Streptomyces collinus Tu 365: one gene and its partner. The protein of the gene in region 2 interacts with the protein of the main gene of each other region in a pairwise test. Links are inferred from orthologs where the notes say so. Each region holds a gene or a part of one and is shown on either strand. Other genes may lie near its edges.

What was found. Proteins that work in one complex are often made in the same cells at the same time.
Region 1: the proteins of B446_RS22360 (region 2) and rlmB interact in binary tests that used the Escherichia coli proteins (3 or more experiments, as listed by UniProt). The link is inferred for Streptomyces collinus Tu 365 from one-to-one orthologs.

The regions. Positions count from the first base shown.
Region 1 is NC_021985.1:4,077,396-4,082,530, reverse strand. The notes cover bases 1-2,796. They hold rlmB (23S rRNA (guanosine(2251)-2'-O)-methyltransferase RlmB), read left to right. Parts: upstream 1-825; coding sequence 826-1,767; downstream 1,768-2,796. Other genes in these bases: B446_RS17675 (DoxX family protein), read left to right, coding at 1,896-2,796; cysS (cysteine--tRNA ligase), read left to right, coding at 1-726. Also shown: more of B446_RS17675, read left to right, coding at 2,797-3,635; B446_RS17670 (nucleotidyltransferase family protein), read right to left, coding at 4,279-5,010; B446_RS17665 (hypothetical protein), read right to left, coding at 5,131-5,135. UniProt on the Escherichia coli protein: Specifically methylates the ribose of guanosine 2251 in 23S rRNA.
Region 2 is NC_021985.1:5,107,069-5,114,619, reverse strand. What follows is about bases 4,680-7,551. They hold B446_RS22360 (NAD(P)H-hydrate dehydratase), read right to left. Parts: upstream 6,903-7,551; coding sequence 5,457-6,902; downstream 4,680-5,456. Other genes in these bases: B446_RS22350 (NUDIX hydrolase), read right to left, coding at 7,440-7,551; B446_RS22355 (holo-ACP synthase), read right to left, coding at 6,967-7,338; alr (alanine racemase), read right to left, coding at 4,680-5,200. Also shown: rimI (ribosomal protein S18-alanine N-acetyltransferase), read right to left, coding at 1-366; tRNA (adenosine(37)-N6)-threonylcarbamoyltransferase complex dimerization subunit type 1 TsaB, read right to left, coding at 396-1,052; B446_RS22380 (hypothetical protein), read left to right, coding at 1,166-1,720; B446_RS39725 (hypothetical protein), read right to left, coding at 1,730-1,903; tRNA (adenosine(37)-N6)-threonylcarbamoyltransferase complex ATPase subunit type 1 TsaE, read right to left, coding at 2,073-2,594; B446_RS22370 (alpha/beta fold hydrolase), read right to left, coding at 2,551-3,822; more of alr, read right to left, coding at 4,034-4,679. UniProt on the Escherichia coli protein: Bifunctional enzyme that catalyzes the epimerization of the S- and R-forms of NAD(P)HX and the dehydration of the S-form of NAD(P)HX at the expense of ADP, which is converted to AMP.

The DNA.
Region 1 (5,135 bases), 1.0 Mb from region 2 along the record:
GGTCTCGACCTGATCTTCCCGCACCACGAGAACGAGATCGCCCAGGCCAAGGCCTACGGCGACGACTTCGCGCAGTACTGGGTGCACAACGCCTGGGTCACCATGGCCGGCGACAAGATGTCCAAGTCGCTCGGCAACAGCGTCCTGGTCTCCGAGATGGTCAAGCAGTGGCGCCCGATCGTCCTGCGCTACTACCTCGGCACCCCGCACTACCGCTCGATGATCGAGTACAGCGAGGACGCGCTGCGCGAGGCCGAGTCCGCGTTCGCCCGTATCGAGGGCTTCATCCAGCGCGTGGTGGAGACGGCCGGCGGGGCCGTCGAGCCCGCCGCCGAGGTGCCGCCCGCCTTCGCCGAGGCGATGGACGACGACCTGGGGGTCCCGCAGGCCCTCGCCGTCGTACACACCACCGTCCGGCAGGGCAACAGCGCGCTGGCCGCCGACGACAAGGACGCCGCCGTGGCCCGGCTCGCCGAGGTGCGCGCCATGCTCGGCGTCCTCGGCCTCGACCCGCTCGACCCGCTCTGGGCCGGCGACACCGACCGGGGCGAGGACCTGCACGGTGTGGTCGACAGCCTCGTCCGGCTCGTCCTCGACCAGCGCGAGTCGGCCCGCGGCCGCAAGGACTGGGCCACCGCGGACGCCATCCGCGACCAGCTCAAGGAGACGGGTCTGGTCATCGAGGACAGCCCGCAGGGGCCCCGCTGGAGCCTCGGCCAGCGCTGAGCGCGCCCGCGATCCGATGATCGATTGTGCCGCCCGGACCTCCGGGCGGCACACTGCATAGACGTACACATCCGCACGCACCACAGAGACAGGTAGGTCATGGCCGCGAACAACCGTCGCATGTCCGGCAAGAAGGGCGCGCAGGTCGGCAGTGGCGGCCAGCGGCGCAAGGGCCTGGAGGGCAAGGGCCCGACCCCGCCCGCCGAGATGCGCAAGGGCCACAAGAAGAACCGCATCGCCACCGCGAAGGCGAAGCAGACGGCGCGCCGCCCCGTGGCGCGCGGCCGCGGCGGCAAGTCCCCCTCCGAACTGGTCGTCGGGCGCAACCCGGTGGTCGAGGCGCTGCGCGAGGGCGTGCCCGCCTCCACGCTCTACGTCCAGCAGTTCGTCGACAACGACGAGCGCGTCCGCGAGGCCCTCCAGCTCGCCGCCGAGCGCGGCGGCATCAACCTGATGGAGGCCCCGCGGCCCGAGCTGGACCGCATGACGAACGGCCTGAACCACCAGGGCCTGGTCCTGCAGGTCCCGCCGTACGAGTACGCGCACCCCGAGGACCTCGCCGAGGCCGCCTACGACGAGGCCGCCGACCCGCTGATCGTCGCGCTCGACGGCGTGACCGACCCGCGCAACCTCGGCGCGGTCGTCCGCTCCGTCTCCGCCTTCGGCGGCCACGGCGTGGTCGTCCCCGAGCGCCGCTCGGCCGGCATGACCGCCGGCGCCTGGAAGACCTCCGCCGGTACGGCCGCCCGGACGCCGGTCGCCCGCGCCACCAACCTCACCCGGACCCTGGAGGCCTACAAGAAGGCCGGCATCACGGTCGTGGGCCTGGCGGCGGACGGCGAGGTGGAGCTCGGCGACCTGGAGGCGCTCGGCGGACCCGTCGTCATCGTGGTCGGCAGCGAGGGCAAGGGCCTGTCCCGCCTGGTCGGCGAGACCTGCGACCACCGGGTGCGGATCCCGATGCCGGGTGGCGCGGAGTCCCTGAACGCCGGTGTGGCCGCGGGCATCGTGCTGTACGAGGCGGCGCGCAGGCGGAGCTGAACACCCGTCCGGCACTTCACCCGTGCGGGGTCATTACGGCGTCCATGTGGCGTCAGGAGCCGCTTTGACGGGGTCCGGACACATCCGGGCGGTCAAAGCAGTGTCCTAACTCCACGTCACTCGGTTAGATGAGTGTGGACACCAGAACACCCCGCACACCCACGGGGGACCGCTCGTCGGGATTCGACGACGCTCCCGCGCTGAGCATGGTGAAGGTGCCGAGCGATCCGGCGCAGGTCATCGTCAGTCACGCCAGCTTCCGCGTGCAGTTGGGCGCGTCGGCCAAGCGCGGCCTATCCCCGCGGATCGCCCGGCACCTGAGCGCCACCCAGGAACCCGGCCGTATGCCGGTCATGGGCACCGGGGGACGGGCCGGCGCCACCGCCGCGGCCGGCCGCCGGCGCCCCGTCGTGTGGAGCGGCAGGTCCGCGCCCGACGACACCGGCGCCCACCGGCTGCTCCAGGCCGTCCGGGGCAGCGTCCGCCATGCCGACGAGCCCGTCGAGGCCGGCGCCACCCAGGTCATCCCGCGCGTGGGAACCGGCTACCCGGACGCCTACCCCGGGCTCGACCAGACGGTGGAGACGCCGGTCGTCGGCCACCAGCGCACCGCCCCCGACGAGGGCACCCGGCTCCTGCCGCCCATGCGCAGCGCGGGCAGCGCCTACGACGAACCGGGTTACGCGACGCAGGAGTTCGACGGCGGGTACGGCGACCACGCCGGGTACGCCGGTCACGACGAGTACGCCGGTCAGGGCGACCACGACGACTACGGCGACTACGACGACTACGGCGACTACGAGGACACCGCCGAGACGGGCGAGCGCCTGCGCAGGCGCCACGGCGACGACCCGGCGCGGCACGCCTACTACCCGGGCCGCCGGATGAACCTCGGCGTCGTCCTGCTCCCGCTGCGCATCTTCCTCGGTTTCATCTCCATCTACGGCGGCATGGGCAAGCTGTGCGACCCCGTCTACTTCGACGGCGGCAAGCGCGGCTCCATGGTCAAGTGGCTCAACACCCTGCACCCGTGGGACGTCGCCGAGCCGCTGCGCCAGTTCGCGCTGCACCACCCGGTCGGCTCGGGGCTGGTCATCGCCTTCCTCCAGGTGGTCGTCGGCGTCCTGACCGTCTTCGGCTGCTGGCAGCGTGTCGCGGCCGTGGTCGGCGCCCTGCTCTCGGCCGCGCTGATCGTCACGGTGAGCTGGAAGAGCGTCCCCGCCTACGACACCCCGGACATCATCTACCTGGCCGCCTGGTCCCCGCTGATCATCGCGGGCGCCCCGGTCTACTCGGTCGACGGCCGACTCGCCGGCAGGGCCTGGCGCACGCTCGGCCCCCGCGCGGACATCTGGGAGCTGCGCCGCTACGTCCTGCGCCGCGGCGCGCTGGTCACGGCGGTCACCGTGGGTCTCACCCTGCTCGTCGGCTCCCTGCTGGGCGGCGCCGTGCGCGACTCCAGCCGGGTGGTCGTGCCCGGCCCCGGCGAGGCCCCGCGCAACAACGCGCCCGGTTCCCCGCTGCCGCAGGAGCCCGGTCAGCCGCACCGGCGCACCCCGTCGGCCTCCAGCTCGCCGTCCGGCGGCGCGACGGCCGGCGCCAGCCCCTCCGGTGCGGCGACGACCCCCGGCGCGAGCCGCCGCACCGGCTCCACCACCACGACCCCCAGCCAGACCCAGGGCACCTCGGGCCAGGTCCCGCCCCGCCGCTCCGCCCCGACGGGCGGCGCCCCCAGCACCACGGCGGGCCCGACCAGCACGGGCGGCACGGCGACGGGCGGCGGCACGTCCACCGGCGGCAACGGCGGCGGCTCGGGCGGCACCTCCTCCACCGGCCAGCCGGGCCTGGTGGGCGGCCTGCTGGGCTAGCGGACAGCACAGCCGACGCACCACGGAAGGGCCCCGTACCGGCAAGGTACGGGGCCCTTCGGCGTGAGGCCGGTGTGCGAGGTCCGAGGCTCGGGCCACGGCGCCACGGCGCCACGGCGCCTCGGCGTACGGCCCGTGGGCCGGGGAGCGGGCCCGCGAAGGCGGCCGGAGGCCGCGAGCGGAGGCGCGCCCGACCGCCCGCCGGGACCACCGGATCGGCGTCCGGCCGCCGGCCCGAGGCTGCCGCTGTCCGCCTGGCCGTGGGCCCGGGGCCGTCCGTCGGTCAGGTGCTCGGCGGCAGGCACGCGGCGACTGGTCCTGGCTGCGGTCCGCAGCCGTGGTGGGGCGACCGCAGGCTCCGCTGGTCTCTCCGGTCTGGCGTCCGGCTGCCGGCCCTGGATCCGTCGGCGTGCGCCTGGATGTGGCCCGGAGGCGTGGGGGCGGTCGGCTTGGGGCCGGTCCGGCGCCCGGCTGTCGGCACGGTGCCGTCGTTGGGCGCCCGGAGCTCCTGGGTGTGTGCGCCTGGAGGTCCGGGCGGCACCGGGGTTCCTGCGCTCCGCGTCCGCCGGTGGGCCGGGCCGTCCGTCCGGGGCGGGGAGCGTGTGCCCGGGCCGGCGGTCCCGGGCACAGCGTCCGGCGTTCCCTAGCGGCCCAGGGCCGCCAGTTCCTTGGCTGCCTCGGTGAGGTCCTTGGCGGTGTCGATGGCTCGCCAGTAGGCGCCCTGCGGGATGGTGAAGCCGGCGAGTTTCCGTTCGCGGGCGAGGCGCGGGAACGTGGTGCGCTCGTGGTCCCCGCGGTCGGGCAGCAGGTCGTTGAAGTCGGCGGAGAACACGTAGACGCCGGCGTTGATCTCGAACGTCGACGGCGGGGCCTCGATGAAGTCGGTGATGTGACCGAAGCCGTCGGTCTTCACCGCGCCCCAGGGGATCCGGGGCCGGGCCAGTGCCAGCGTGGCGAGGGCGTCCCGCTCGGTGTGGAAGTCGGCCATGTCCCGCAGGGAGAAGCGGGTCCAGATGTCGCCGTTGGTGGCGTACCAGGGCCGGTCGGGGTGGGGCAGGTGCGCGGCGGCGTACTTGAGTCCGCCGCCCCGGCCGAGGGGCTCCGTCTCCACGACGGTGGTGACGGACACCGGCAGCTCGGCCGAGTCCAGCCACTTCTGCAGCACCTCGGCGAGGTGGCCGCAGGAGACCACCACGTCCGTCACGCCCTCTTCGGCGAGCCAGGCCAGCTGGTGCCCGATGATCGGAGTGCCCGTGCCGGGGATCTCGACCATCGGCTTGGGCCGGTCGTCGGTGTAGGGACGCAGCCGTGAGCCCTGGCCACCGGCCAGGACTACGGCTTGAGTGGGGCGCGACGCGGCGTTCGGATGGGTCATGACCCGAACTGTACGTGGCGCCCCGGCCGGGAATCCGGCCGCAACAAGCTCCTTAAGGAGCCGTTACCGACTTCCCAACCGGGTCTAGTCTGCGCGCCGCGTCGAGCCCGCGCGCCGCGCCTAGC
Region 2 (7,551 bases):
GAAGCCGAAGCGCTCGTAGAGCTTCTGGGCACGCACGTTGTCGACCCGGCACTCCAGCATGACCTCGGCGCACTCGAAGGCGGTGGCCGCCCTCAGCAGCTCGGTGAGCAGCCGGCCGCCGAGGCCGGTGCCCTGCTGGGCGCGGGCGACCGCGATGGTCTGGACGTCGCCGAGGTCGCCGGAGGCGGTGAGGCCCGCGTACCCGACGATCCGGCCGCCGTCGTCCACGGCCACCACGTACCGCCGGGTCGCCTCGGGGCCCCGGGCGTGGGCCAGCTCGGACCAGAACATGCCCCGGGACCAGGCGTCCTCGGGGAACAGGTCCCTCTCCAGCTCCAGGACCGGGTCGATGTCCCACCAGCGCATCTCGCGCAGGCGCGGGGTTGCCGGTTCCGTCACTTGGGGGTGACCACCTTGTAGTTCTTGGGGACCTGGGCGTCGGGGCGGCGCAGGTACAGCGGGCGGGGGGCGGGCGGCTCGTCGCCGGCCGCGAGACGCTCGGCGGCCAGCGCGGCGAGGGCGGCGGCCGACACGTGCTCGGGCTCGTGGGCGCTCGGGAACGTGTCGGGGTAGAGCAGCGCGCCCGCGCCGACCGCGGGGAGTCCCGCGACCCGCTCGGCGATGTCGGCGGGACGGTCGACGGCCGGCTCGGTCAGCCGGGTGCGCGAGTCGGCGTACGTGGCCCAGTAGACCTCCTTGCGCCGGGCGTCGGTCGCCACGACGAAGGGGCCCTTCTCGATGTCCGCGGCGTAGGCGAGGGCGTCGAGCGTGCACAGGCCGTACACGGGGACGCCGAGCGCGAGGCCGAAGGTCTCAGCGGTCATCAGGCCGACGCGCAGGCCGGTGTAGGGGCCGGGGCCGACGCCGACGGCGATCCCGGTGACGGCCTCCAGCTTGAGGCCCGCCTCGGCGAGGACGCGGTCGACGGCCGGCAGCAGCAGCTCTCCGTGCCGGCGCGCGTCCACCTGGCTCGACGAGGCGATGACGTGCGTGCCGTCGTGCAGCGCGACGGTGACGGCGGGGGTGGCGGTATCCAGAGCGAGCAAGAGCACGCGAACAGCCTACGGCGCCCGACGCTCGTGCATGGCCGTCCGGGGCTGACGGTCACCGACTGCTACGGTTCGTACGAAGTACGACATATGGCACGAAGCAGAGGTGGGCGCGCGTGGCAGGGACCAGCTCCGGGATCGTGGCCGGCCTGACCGCCGCGGCCGTCGGAACCGTCGGATTCCTCGCCTACCAGGCGTCGGCGAACGTGCCGCCGGGTCTCGGCGGGAAGTCCGGGGCGAGCGCGTCGCCCTCGGCGGTCGTCAGCAGGGCGCCGCGCGACCGGGGCCATCCGGGGGCCCTGCCGACCGGGTCGGGCAAGGGTGAACGGGTCGTGTACTCGGTGGACGACGACCGCGTCTGGCTGGTCGACGACCACAACCGCGTGCAGCGCGGCTTCGGCGTGCGCCCGGGCTCCGTGGACCCGCCGGTCGGCCTCTACTGGGTGACGTCCCGCTCCCACACCGCCACCGGGACGGACGGCGTCCCGGTCGAGCACGTCGTCCGCTTCACCAGCGTGGACGGGGTGGCCATCGGGTTCAGCGCGGCGGTGGGCGCCGGCGCGGACACCACCATGGACGTGAAGACGGGCGGCATCCGGGAGCGGCGGGAGGACGGTGACGCGATGTGGCGGTTCGCCACCATCGGCGTTCCGGTCGTGGTGATCCGCTGAGCGTTCCCGCTACGCGGCTTCGGGGTGCTCGCCGGCCGGTGGCTCCGTCCGGGCCGGCTCGGGGGCGCTCGGCGGCCGGGAGATCAGTTCGGCGGCCGCGCACGACGCCAGCAGGTCGCGCATGGACACCCCGGGGAGCACGGGCGGCCCGGCCGGTCGCGCCGTGGGTCGAGAAGCGGGCATGGACGCCTCCTGACGTGCGGGGCGGTACGTGGTTAGGCACGCCTAACCACGGCCTGGACACCATGTGACCACGCCCGGTACGTCCTGCGCAATGATTTCCCGACGGCCTGTCGGAAAGGGTGTCGGCAAGGCGCACCCGCGCACGGCGGGTCCGCGGCCGCAAGGCCGCTCAGGCCGTGAGCGTCTCCAGGGCCGCGTCCGACCACCGGTCGCCGAGTCCGGTCAGGGTGACGTGCCGTACCTCGTCCGTGGTGTCCCCGACGGCCCGGTGGATGACGACCTGCAGCCGCTCCTCGGTCAGCTCCTCGACCTTGCCCTCGCCCCACTCCACGACGATCACCGAGTCGGGCAGGGAGACGTCCAGGTCGAGGTCCTCCATCTCGTCGAGCCCGCCGGAGAGCCGGTAGGCGTCCACGTGGACGAGCGGCGGGCCGTCGCCGAGCGAGGGGTGCACCCGGGCGATCACGAACGTGGGCGAGGTGACCGCGCCGCGCACGCCCATCCCCTCGCCGAGCCCGCGGGTCAGCGTGGTCTTGCCCGCACCCAGCTCCCCGGTGAGCATCACCAGGTCGCCCGCGCGCAGCAGCTTGGCCAGCCGGCGGCCCAGTTCCCGCATCTGCTCGGGGGACGTGACGGTCAGCCGGGTCTCAACGGGGTCGTGCGGTGCTGCCGGAGCTGCTGCTTGTTCCATAGCCACTTACGGTAGCCCCTGCGGGCACGGCGCCCGCGCGGGTCAGCAGGTCGGCGAGGCGGTCGGTGACCACTTCCGGGTGCTCCAGCATGACCAGGTGCCCGGCGTCCGGCACGAGCACCAGCTCGGCGTCCGGCAGCAGGTCCGCGATGGCCTCGCTGTGCTCGCTGGGCGTGACCAGGTCCTGCACCCCGGCCAGCACGAGCACGGGGGCGTCCCGGAAGCAGCCGAGGGCCTCGGTCTTGTCGTGGTCGGTGAAGGCCGGGTAGAACTCGGCGACCACGTCGATCGGTGTGGACTCGATCATCCGCTCCGCGAAGCGCGCGATGGCCGGGTCGACGTCCCGCCCCGCGAACGAGTACCGCTTGATGATCCCGGCGAAGAGGTCGGCGGTGGCCCGGCGCCCCTTCTCCACCAGTTCCGCCTGCTGCCCGAGCGCCTTGAGCACCCCGGGGAGGATCCGGCGCACCGCGTTGACGCCGGCGACCGGCAGCCCGAAGTTGACCTCGCCGAGCCGCCCGGACGAGGTGCCGACGAACGCGGTGGCCACCACCCGGTCCCGGATCAGCTCCGGGTACTGGGCGGCCAGCGCCATCGTCGTCATCCCGCCCATGGAGTGGCCGACCAGCACGAGCGGGCCGTCGGGCGCGGCCGCGTCTATGACCGCCTTCAGATCCCGGCCGAGCTGGTCGATGGTGAGCGGCTCGTCCTCCCGGGACTGGGCCACGCCCCGCCCGGAGCGGCCGTGGCTGCGCTGGTCCCAGTACACGGTCCGTACGACGCCGCGCAGGGCCGCGCGCTGGAAGTGCCAGGAGTCCTGGCTGAGGCAGTAGCCGTGGCAGAAGACGACGGTGACCGGGGCGGGCGCCTTGCGTCCGAACAGCCTGCGGCGGCGCGGGGAGACGCCGGGGCCGGGGTCGGGCTCGACGTCGTCGACCTCGTAGTACAGCTCGGTGCCGTCGTCGGCGTACGCCTTGCCGGGGGTGCCGCGCAGGGTGCCGTAGGGGCCCGTCGAGTCCAGCGCGAGACGGGCCTTGCGGCGCATCCCGCGCCCCACCGTCATCCGCTCGACGGCCACGCCCGCGGCCGCGCCCGCGGCGAGGACGCCTATCGCGGCACCGGCGATACCCGTCGCCCTGCGCCAGCTCCCGCCCGCCCCCGCGGCGGCGGTGGCGACGGCCGCCGAGGCGACGACGTCCGCCACGGCCTCCGCACTGCTCTCGCTCACGTACCGCTCCTCTTCGCCGTACTGCAGTTCGCCGGGTGATGAAACAGGTGGTGCCGCTGCCGTGCCGGTGCGGTGCCGCCGCGGTGCGCACCGCCCGTGCCGGCCCGTGCTCGTCCGTGCTCGTCCGTACCGTTGGTGTCGTCGGTGCTGTTCGTGTTGCCGACGGGCAGCGGAGTAACCGAGGTGCGCCGCGGCTCGCCCCGGAAAAGGGCTACCCCTCTCGCTCCCCGTCCACATAGACGCGGGGAACGCGCGTTCCGATGCGTGTGACGATCTCGTACGCGATCGTGCCGCAGGCCTGGGCCCAGTCCTCGGCGGTCGGCTCACCGCGGTCACCGGGCCCGAACAGCACGGCCCGGGCGCCGACCGGGGGCTCGTCGCCGCCGAGGTCGACCACGAACTGGTCCATGGCCACCCGTCCGGCGACCGTCCGCCACTTGCCGTCGACCAGCACCGGACCGCTGCCGGAGGCGTGCCGGGGCACACCGTCCGCGTAGCCGACGGGGACGAGGCCGAGGGTGGTGGGGCCCGGGGTGACGTAGTGGTGGCCGTAGCTGACGCCGTGCCCGCCCGGTACGTGCTTGACCAGCGCGAGCGACGCGCTCAGCGTCATCACCGGCCGCAGCCCGAAGTCGGCCGGGCTGCCGATCTCCGGGCTGGGCGAGACGCCGTACATGGCGATGCCCGGCCGGACGAGGTCGAAGTGGGTCTCCGGGAGGGTCAGCGTGGCCGGGGAGTTGGCGATGTGCCGGACCTCCGGACGCACGCCCTGCTCCTCCGCGTACGCCAGCATCTCCCGGAACCGGGCGAGCTGGGCGGCGATGGACGGGTGCCCCGGTTCGTCGGCGCACGCGAAGTGCGACCACAGGCCGGTGACGCGGACCAGCCCCTCGCGCTCGGCCCGCAGTGCCTCGGCGACGAGTTCGGGCCAGTCGGCGGGCTGGCAGCCGTTGCGGCCGAGCCCGGTGTCGGCCTTCAGCTGCACCCGCGCGGGCCGGCCGGCCTCCCGGGCCGCCTCCGTCACCTCGCGCAGGGCCCACAGGCCGCTGAGCGAGACGTCGATGTCCGCCTCGATCGCCCGCCGCCAGGGCCCGCCGGGTACCCACAGCCAGCACAGCACGCGGGTCTCCAGACCCGCGGCGCGCAGCGCGAGGGCCTCCTCCGGCGTGGCGGTGCCGAGCCAGGTGGCGCCCGCCTCGACGGCCGCGCGGGCGCAGGGCAGCGCCCCGTGGCCGTAGGCGTCGGACTTGACGACGGCCATCAGGGCCGCGCCCTGGGCCCGGGCACGCAGGGCCCGCACATTGGCGCGCAGGGCGGCCAGATCGATCTCGGCCCGGGCGCGCAGGGGCGCGGTCGGCACAGCTGAAGTCTCACTCATGGCGCCCCCAGTCTCTCAGAGGGCCACGCGGGCCCCGGCCCGGTGTCCGCCCCCCCGCCCACGCGCCGCCCAACCTCCCCCACCCGGACCGGGGATGACGCCGTGCCCCCGGGACGGTCGGCCTGGCCGGAGCCGCCTGCCGTGCGCGAGGACTCGGCCGGCTACGGCTTGCGGGAGCGGCGTGGTGGTCCGGCCGGCGGAGACGGAGGGGGCAGCGGGGGCGGCACCGGGGACCGCACAGCGGACCCGCGCGGCCTCAGCCGCGCCTTCCCTGGTCCCGCACGTCCCGCCACGCCTCCGGGATCCGTGCGGCGACGTCGTGCGCCCCCACCGGCGCGCCCCGGGCCGCGAACCGCCCCGCGAGCCCGTGCAGGTACGCCGCCACACTGCCCGCGTCCAGCGGCGGGAGACCGGCCGCCAGCAGCGAGCCCGCGAGGCCGGACAGCACGTCCCCGCTTCCGGCCGTGGCCAGCCAGCCGGTCCCGGTCGGGTTCACCCGTACGGCACCGCCGCCGGGGTCGGCGACCAGCGTCGTGGACCCCTTCAGCAGCACGGTGGCCCGGTAGACGGCCGCCAGTTCCCGTGCCGAGGCCAGCCGGGCCGCCTCGACCTCCTCGCGCCGCACCCCGAGCAGCGCGGCCGCCTCGCCCGCGTGCGGGGTCATCAACGTCGGTGCCGTACGCGCGCGCACCGTGTCCCGCTCCGCCAGCCGCAGCCCGTCGGCGTCGACCAGCACCGGCACCTCGGCTGCCAGCATCTCCGCCACGGTCGCCGCGTCGTCCCCGGCGCCGGGCCCGACCACCCACGCCTGCACCCGGCCCGCCTTGGCCGGACCCCCGTCCGACACCAGGGTCTCCGGGAACCGGGCGATGACGGCGTCCCCTGCGGGCCCGACGTACCGCACGGCCCCGGCGCCACCGCGCAGCGCCCCGGACACGGCGAGCACGGCGGCCCCCGGGTACCTCGCCGAGCCCGCGGCGATCCCGACGACGCCCCGCCGGTACTTGTCGCTCTCCGCCGCCGGGGACGGCAGCAGCCGTGCCACGTCGGCGTGCTGCAACGCCTCCAGCTCGGCCCCCGGCGGCAGTTCGAGCCCGATGCCGACCAGCCGGACCGAACCGGCGTACTCCCGGGCCGGGTCGACGAGGAGCCCCGGCTTGTGCGTGCCGAAGGTGACGGTGAGATCGGCCCGGATCGCGGCCCCGCGCACCTCGCCGGTGTCCGCCTCGACCCCGCTCGGCAGGTCCACCGCCACGACCGCCGCCCGCGACCGCTCCACCACCGCGGCCAGCGCCTCCGCGTCCGGGCGCAGGCCGCCCTTGCCCCCGATGCCGACGATGCCGTCCAGGACGAGGTCCGCCCGCTCGATCAGCCGTTCCTCGTCACCCGGCGCCGCGACGGAGCCGCCGGCCCGGCGCAGTGCGGCGAGCCCGCCGGAGTGGGTGCGCCCGGGCGCGAGCAGTACGGCCGTGACCCCCGCGCCCCGCCGGGCCAGCCGCGCGCCCGCGTACAGCGCGTCGCCGCCGTTGTCCCCGCTGCCCGCCAGCAGCACCACCCGGCTGCCGTACACCCGCCCGAGCAGATCGGCGCAGGCGGCGGCCAGCCCGGCGGCGGCCCGCTGCATCAGCGCTCCCTCGGGCAGCCGCGCCATCAGCGCCCGTTCGGCCGCCCTTACCGTCTCCACGCTGTACGCAGTACGCATGGCATCGAGTCTGCCCCGGAAAGACGGTCACCCACACCCGGACCGGCCCGGAGGGCGGTGCGCGCTACCCCTCCGCGACCACCACCGCCGAGGCGACCCCCGCGTCATGACTGAGCGACACGTGCCAGGACCGCACGCCGAGTTCGGCAGCCCGCGCCGCCACCGTCCCGCTGACCCGCAGCCGCGGCCGTCCGCTGTCCTCGACGTACACCTCGGCGTCGGTCCAGTGCAGCCCCGGCGGGGCACCCAGCGCCTTGGCCAGTGCCTCCTTGGCCGCGAACCGCGCCGCGAGGGACGCGATGCCGCGCCGCTCGCCGCTGGGCAGCAGCAACTCGCTCTTGACGAACAGCCGATCGGCCAGCCCAGGCGTCCGGTCAAGCGACGCCCGGAACCGGTCGATCTCGGCGACGTCGATTCCGACCCCGATGATGCTCATGCGGGGCAGCCTACGGCGGCCGGCGCCCAGGGACCGACGGACTGACGGATCGACGGACCGACGGACCGCCGTGCCACCGGCCTTGCCGGCCGGTCCGCCGGCTAGGTCTCCTGGCCCAGCGCCCGGGCGACCAGATCGTGGATCAGGTACTCCCCGGGGCGGCGGTTCTCCTTGAGGCGTTCGAGGTCGCCGGGACCGAACCAGTCGTGAGCG